One region of the Paenibacillus sp. IHB B 3415 genome, then DNA from elsewhere that is predicted to be linked to it. Evidence: riboswitches for the same ligand, from Rfam matches in the RefSeq annotation. Region 1 holds a riboswitch; the other holds the start of a gene.
The links. Region 1 has a riboswitch for cyclic di-GMP ahead of QW71_RS18575 (thiamine pyrophosphate-binding protein). Riboswitches for the same ligand answer to the same signal wherever they lie in the genome.
Positions count from the first base shown of each region.

Region 1 (3,904 bases):
GTGACCTGATGATTCATCATGTTAATATCCCGAAAAACTACGTTCCTACGACTAAATTCGACAAAGTAAACTTGGTTTTGGGATATTTTGCCTTCATTATAACCAGAACTTTCTTAAATACGCAATACAAAAGTCGAATGATGTAATATTATGCTATTAATTAACGAATTTCTTCCAGCGTCTCCAGCAGAACATTGAACGCCGAGATTACTCTGGGTGCGCCGATACAAGGTGTCAGGTGTAGCAGGATACCTTTGATTTGATCTACGGTCATCCCCACGCGGAGCGCCATTACATAGTGAACACCCAACTGCTCAAATTGTCCCATGGTGATCAAAGAAGAGATGACAGCAATTTCTTTCCAGTCAGAACCGATGGTGGTCCGCTGAAAAATATCACCGTATGCATTGCCCATGATATACTCGGCTAATTCGGGAAAATGCTCTTTAATAGGAGCTAGGGCTTTGGCCCCATAGTCCCCGGAAAGATTGGTGAAATGATCCAGTCCGCTGTCTACGTTCATATTCACTTGTTTGCCTCCTGATAGTAAGTTAGAGAATCTGTAAGATACAGCCTAGTTGAGATCCAGTGTACGGTGGGCCGTAGGAGGCACTTCGTCACGGTCGGTCAACAGCTCAATAACGGCTACGCGGTTAAGTTCAACTGCTTGGCTGATTGCAGACGCAAACTCCTCTTGCGTCTCCGCGCGGAAGCCGGTGGCTCCCAGGGACTCAGCAAACTTCACTGCATCCAGAGGGACTTCGAAAAGCGTTCCATCGATACGGCCGGTTGTTTTTTCCATACCCTTAAGTGCCATATCCAGCTGCATATTGTTCACAACAATGAAAATAACCGGGATATTCTTGCAAACCGCTGTGTTAATTTCAGTTCCGAGCATCATGAAACAGCCGTCACCGGTAATGCAGAAGACCGTCTCTTCCGGCGAAGCAGCCTTGGCACCGATGGCCATGCCGATTGAATTCCCCATGCAGGCGAAGTAGGCATCAAATACAAAGCTCCCCGGTTTCTTCACGTTGAACCATTTGACCGCATTGAAGCCGTGGCTGCCGTCATCAACAAACACGCTGCTGTTGTATGGAATCAAATCGCTCATCGTGCTCATTACCGAAGCCAGCGAGAGCTTGGACAGCACAGGCAGTTCTTCAGTATAGTGATTGGAGATCTCTATTTCACGTCTGGTTATGGTGGACGGATCAATCTTGCTGAGATACAGCTCCAAGTTGTCACGCAAATCGCCGCCGACGGAAAGGGTACGGGAAGTCAATATTTTACCGACAAAGGTTGGATCCACATCAAACTGGATCAGCTGTTCCGGATGATTCTCCCTCTTAAGATTGCATATGGTCATATCGCTCAGACGCGAACCAAGCACGATAAACAGATCACTGTTGTTCAACATCTCATCCCCGTGCGTACATCCGCCAACGCCCACAGGACCGTGATAGAGCGGGTGATCCGCAGCAATGGCTCCTTTACCACCGGGAGAGGTTACTACAGGTATGTTGAAGGTCTCGGCCAATTGAACCAGTTCCTTGTGCGCACCGGAGCGGTTAACCCCTTTACCCGCAATGATCAGAGGTCTGCTGGAAGCATTGATCGCTGAAATGACCCGTTCGTAGTTGGCGTAGCTGACGAGCCTTTCCCGCTGCGGAAGGACAATCCGGCATTCTTCAAGGCGCTCGGTCTGAACATCAAACGGAATACATAAATGAACAGGTCCTTTCTTGTCACCAAGGGCGATAGACAGGGCATGATTGAAAATCGTACCGAAATGGTCGCCGCGTTCAACTAGCTTGCTGAAAAGAGTGGCCGGTCTGAACATGTCCGCCAAATCGGCGAGATAGGATGTGGAATCCTGACACTGGGGAATCCCCAGCTCTTTAATGGATTGATGACCGGTAATGAAGAGCACCGGGAGATTGTTGGCTTTGGCGTGTGCTGCTGCGGTTAGCAGGTTCGTTCCGCCTGGACCGGAGGTGCCGAAGGCTACCCCGAGACTGCCTGTTTTCAGTGCATAGCCGCCTGCTGCGAAGCCGGAGCTGGACTCATGCCGGCCGGGAATAAACTCAATGCCACAGTCAACAAGTTTGAGAGCTATAGGACAAATGGACTTGCCAATAATACCAAAAGAATGTGTTACCCCAAGATCGCGTAATGCTTCCGCCATATAATCTGCAACTGTCTTCAGAACATCCACCCCACAAGTTGTTTTTTGATTGTATGCTAGCAATAGAAAACCTGTACTCGAAATAGGAGCACAGGCCTGTTGCACGAATCACTATTACTGAACGCGGATTCCCGGACGTTCATAGTTTTTCAGCAACCTGGCTGTCATGATCTCACCGGATAAGTGAGACTGTAGATCCATGGCTTTGCGTCATTCCCTTTCGGTGAATTTTGCCTCATATGTTGTTATCAATACAGCGAAGGATAATTTTCCTTTACAATATATTCCTCGCTCGCCTTTTGTCAATAAGCCCTTTGCAGCAAAACGCGAAATTTGGCGAATATTCAGATGTAATAGGAGATGAAATATTAGATATTCAAACTTTTGAAAATGGATGCGTCTGGAAGACCAAAGTCTTATAATGCAAATGCAGAAAAAGAGCAGAATTTAATCAGCATAAGCCATAAGCCTCATAACATTAGAGGAACCTCATGAAACCATTCATATGTATTAGAATTATAGGCTGGGAGAACCCGGGAATAGGTCTTAAGAAATGGGTAATTGAAATTTAAAATAATGTTAGTTTATTAGTAATAAAGAATTAGCAGTAAAGAAGTGCAAAGGCGTTTTTTTAGGGTTATGCACTATTTTAACACTTTGTGAATATTACATTACAATCTTCTTTTTTCATGCCAAAAAGAGACCATTCCCGCAGACTGCTCTGCGGAAAAGGTCTCTTTGGGCTGCTGCTAGAATTTGAAAATATGGATTGTTTTTTGCAGCTGGAAGACAGATTGTGTCATTTTCTCGGTCTCTTCCGCTACGGACTGCAGGGCATGAATTTGTTCGTTCATCGCTGCGGATACCTCCTCGGTACCTGCTGCCGTCTCCTGGGTAATAGCCGAGATATTCTCGATCGCCCCGGAGATCTTGAGCGCACTCTCCAGCATCAGATCACTCTCTGCGGAGAAGGAGGAGATCTGCTCGGTTATGTATTGGACACTATGTACGATCTGCGCGAAAATATGTGCGGTTTCCGTAATCATCTCGTTCTGCACCTGAACAACCTCTTCATTAATAGCGATGTTATCGATAGCCTGCTTGATATCGGCCTCGATGCTGCGGACCAGCCCGAATACTTCCTTGGTGGAGGCGGTTGATTCTTCGGCAAGCTTGCGCACCTCCTGGGCTACAACTGCGAAACCGCGTCCGTGCTCGCCTGCGCGTGCAGCTTCAATCGAGGCGTTAAGCGACAAAAGATTGGTCTGTTCGGCAATTTCCGTGATGGTCTTGGTAATCATGGTAATTCCGCGGGCATTCTGTGAGAGCGCTTCGATCGTATCTGCTACTTTTTGTGTAGCCTGGATATTCTTCCGCATGCCTTCGGCTTGAGTGTCCACGGACTGGCGTCCCTTTTCAACCAGCTCCAGCGTATGGGTAGAGCGTTTATTCATTTCCTTGGTAGAGTTCGTATAATTGGAGACTTTGGTTTCGATATCTTTGATCGATTCCGTCATGTCGGCAATATCCACCGAGATTTCATTCGCACCCAGGGCAAGTTCGTTGGAAGAGGAGGCTACTTGTGCCATTACGATCTTCAGGTTCTGGTTCTTGTCCTCAATACCCCGGCTGGCATCCATAACCTGGCGGGTAAGCTGTGAAACGTCGGTTAAGATCTTCTTCAATTTATCGATCATAGTGTTGAAGGAGCGGCTG
Region 1 is NZ_JUEI01000041.1:55,627-59,530, forward strand. Features, by position in the region: gene QW71_RS18570 (carboxymuconolactone decarboxylase family protein) at 161-523, opposite strand; gene QW71_RS18575 (thiamine pyrophosphate-binding protein) at 575-2,188, opposite strand; cyclic di-GMP riboswitch class I at 2,337-2,433, opposite strand; gene QW71_RS18580 (methyl-accepting chemotaxis protein) at 2,938-3,904, opposite strand, start outside.

Region 2 (3,904 bases), on a different contig from region 1:
TTCGCTTACTTCAGCAGTACCTCCACCACTGCAGCTTCTTTTAACAACGGAACTTTATTACTTAATTCGGACCCCTCCGTTATTGTCAATCTCAGCAATCTTAAGCCGGGAGATACAATCCTAAGAGATTTTAAATTGAAAAATGACGGAACGCTCAATATTCCCAAAGTTGTTCTGCGCACCTCATCTGTCATTACAGATGCCCAGGGGGATAACGGCGCCCATAATCTCAAAGACGATATTATCGTGACCTTCCTTGTTAACAAGGATAAGCTAACGTCGCCTGTCCTGGTCATTTCACTGGCCGACCTTGAGCAGCAAAGTCCGGATCTTGTAGCTAAGGGAATTCTCGGCGGGATCTTTGGTGTAGAGAATGGGGGCATCAAAGCAGGCACTTCAGATAAACTGAGCGTACAGTTTGCCTTCAAGGAAACCTTCCAGCCGCAAAACTACTATCAAGGCGATACGCTGGCCCTGACCCTGAATTTCGAAGCCAATCAGGAAAAAGGCGCCCTCAAATAATCTGTCTGTACACGATTCCTGATCACCAATCTTAAAAAAACATAATATACTCGAGGAGGAAATTAATTATGGGTATCAAGAAAACTTTGGGTCTTGGCGTAGCATCGGCAGCACTGGGATTGTCTTTAATCGGAGGGGGCACCTTCGCTTACTTCAGCTCCACAGCAACCAGCACGGCAACCTTTGCGGCAGGCACGCTGAAGCTCGGCTCTTCCTTTAATACACCTGTTGCCCTGACCAATCTGAAACCGGGTGATTACACCGTACGCACCTTCACCTTGTCCAATGACGGCACCCTGGATATCAAACTCCTAACGCTGGCCACCAGCTACACTATAACTGATGCGAAGGGCGATAATGCCGGCCAGGATCTTGGAGATCACTTCAAAATCAAACTTCTCGACAGCTCTTACACCAGCGGTCCGCTTGCCGGCCATGTGCTGTCCGAGATCTCCCTGAAGGACCTGAAGAACACTTCCAGCTATGATCTCGTAACGGCGGGTGTACTGCCGGGAGGCATCGCCGCTACCCAAACCAAAACCTTCAAGATTGCTTTCGAATTCGTTGACAATACCCAGGATCAGAATATCTTCCAGGGTGACGGCTTGGCGCTGAACTGGACATTCAATGCTACGCAAGGTTTGGGAGAAGCCAAATAAGGCCATTAAACTATATACACAAAACGGCATATCCTCCCTCATCCGGGCTGGATATGCCGTTTTGTCTCTCCCCGCCAGCTTCTGGCAGGAACAAGGGTTTTTGTCCGTTTTGCGAATTTTTGTTATACTGATAACAAAAAGTACGGAGGGCGTTGTAATCGTGTCAGATAACATGGGAAGCCGCATCCATAGGCTCCGTCTGGAGAAGGGTTATTCTTTATCCGAGCTTGCGGATAAGGCTGACGTGGCGAAATCATACTTAAGTAATGTCGAACGGAATATCCAATCCAACCCCTCCATTCAATTTATCGAAAAAATTGCCGATGCACTTCAAGTATCGATTCACGTATTACTGTATGGCGGAATTGCAGAGACTGCAGAACCGGCTCTCGATGGAGAATGGTTCAGGCTGGTACAGGATGCGATGGCCTCTGGTATAAGCAAACGTGAATTCAAGGAATTTCTCGATTATCAGAAATGGCGGCTGGAGCAAAAGGATAACTAAACAGGATGAACCGCAGGGAGGAACAATGTTGCCTGCCCCCTTCCCGGTTAACAGAACAAGGCACAGCGTGTACACCGCTGTGCCCTGTTCTGTATGTATCCGTACAATGCTGAATGCCCTACATCGCCTGGAGTGCTTTTTCAGTAAAAAAACGCCGAATCTCGTCTGCCTGGATGCCAGCCTGCTTAGCAGACATTAGCAAATGCACCCATTCTAAATCCAGATCAACTGCCTGCAGTTCGTCATTCCCCTGGTTGGACTTATCCAAGAAATCTCCTCCTAGAATTTTCGCGTCCCCAGGCAGTCCGGCCATCATAGTATTTCTACTTTAGATCCGAGACTTTGTGCCCCTGTCTTTCGGCAGGTTTACCCTTTACTGGACCCTTTACATGAAAGGATCTGGAAAGAATCGATGAAACCGTTCTCCGCAATAACATTATACAAGATCTTACATGAAAAGTGTGTCGTTTTCTGGAATTTTTTTATGTTAAATCGTGAGGACCCTTAGCTAAAATTGCCAATAGCTTGTATAAATAATTCCAATTCATCTTCAATCGGTCCAAATTAGTTCAAATATACTAAATAGATATTAATCCCGTAATACAATATAGATGTAATTACCCATTTCTATGATTTACAACCACCTAAACCCCTTAATTTTTTATTATTTTTAACGATATTTTATTTCTCCGGCTTCACCCGGAAAATTTATGATTGTTCCGTATGAATCCCCTGCTGAATCATACCGTTTTGCGAACGGATTGCACGAAAGTATGAATTGATTACCCTGCCGGAAAGTAGCACAATAAGATGAGAATGAAACCGCAAACATCGCAGCTCCGCTAAGCGGTGTTCCTAATATACCGCATGTGGAGTTTATCCGTTAGGAGGACCTACTCATGGCCGTCAAAGAGCCCTATAACGAATCTGTCTGGAGCAAGTATTACGGTCCCAATCTGGGCTACATTCAGGAGAAATACGAGCAGTTTGTCAAGGACCCCACTTCCGTAGAGCATCATTACCGCGACCTCTTCACAGTATCCGGCCCGCCTCCCCTGGCTCCGGATGCCGTCAAGACGCCTCCCCCCGCCATCTCAGGAGATACAGAGTGGCTCAAGAAAGCCGTTAAAGCTTCCAAGCTAATGGCTAACATCCGAATATACGGCCATATGGCTGCCGATATCGATCCGCTGGAGCGGAGCACCAACCCGATGGCGAAATGGCTGGAGATCGAGACCTATGAGCTGACGCGCGAAGATCTGAATGCCCTGCCGGCTTCACTGATCTGGGAGAATGCCCCTGAGGGCGTGCATACCGCTATGGATGCCGTTCACAGAATGCGCCAGGCCTACACACAGACCATTGCCTATGAATTCGGGCATGTGCATGACGAGCGTGAGCTGCGCTGGCTCAACAGCCAGGCGGAATCCACAACGTCGCCTGCTCCACTGAACCATGCGGAACGCAAAGAGCTGCTGAAACGCCTGATTCAGGTAGAGCAGTTCGAGACCTTCCTGCATAAGACCTTCGTCGGCCAGAAGCGCTTCAGCCTGGAGGGCAATGATGCCCTCGTGCCTATGCTGGATGAAATTGTCCGCGCTGCCGCACATGACGGCGCAGAGCATATCCTGATGGGTATGGCCCACCGCGGAAGACTTAATGTGCTTGCCCACATTCTGGGCAAACCTTATGATATTATTTTCTCGGAATTCCATCATTCGCCGAACAAGGAGCTCTTCCCGTCCGAAGGCTCCATGGGTGTCACCTATGGCTGGAGCGGTGATGTGAAATACCATCTAGGCGCCGACCGCGCCGTCCGCGAAGGCGAAACCGTGCGTACACGCATCACGCTTGCGAACAACCCGAGCCATCTCGAGTTCGTGAATCCGGTCGTTGAAGGCTTCACGCGTGCAGCCCAGGAGGAACGGGGCACCCCAGGCCTGCCTAAGCTGAATACGGACAAAGCCATGGCCGTGCTTATGCATGGCGATGCCGCCTTCCCTGGTGAAGGCATTGTTGCGGAAACACTTAATATCGGCAAATTGCAAGGTTATCAGAATGGCGGCACCGTGCATATTATCGTCAATAACCGGATCGGCTTCACCACCGAAAGTGAAGATTCCCGCTCCACGCATTATGCCAGTGATCTGGCGAAGGGCTATGAGATCCCGGTAGTGCATGTCAATGCCGATGACCCCGAAGCCTGTATTGCTGCCGT
Region 2 is NZ_JUEI01000027.1:71,447-75,350, reverse strand. Features, by position in the region: gene QW71_RS14830 (TasA family protein) at 1-522, shown strand, start outside; gene QW71_RS14825 (TasA family protein) at 591-1,181, shown strand; gene QW71_RS14820 (helix-turn-helix domain-containing protein) at 1,354-1,686, shown strand; gene QW71_RS38995 (anti-repressor SinI family protein) at 1,805-1,954, opposite strand; cyclic di-GMP riboswitch class I at 1,983-2,067, opposite strand; gene QW71_RS14815 (2-oxoglutarate dehydrogenase E1 component) at 2,586-3,904, shown strand, end outside.
Region 2: it holds a riboswitch for cyclic di-GMP, as region 1 does, so the genes downstream of both, QW71_RS38995 (anti-repressor SinI family protein) here and QW71_RS18575 (thiamine pyrophosphate-binding protein) in region 1, are expected to answer to the same signal.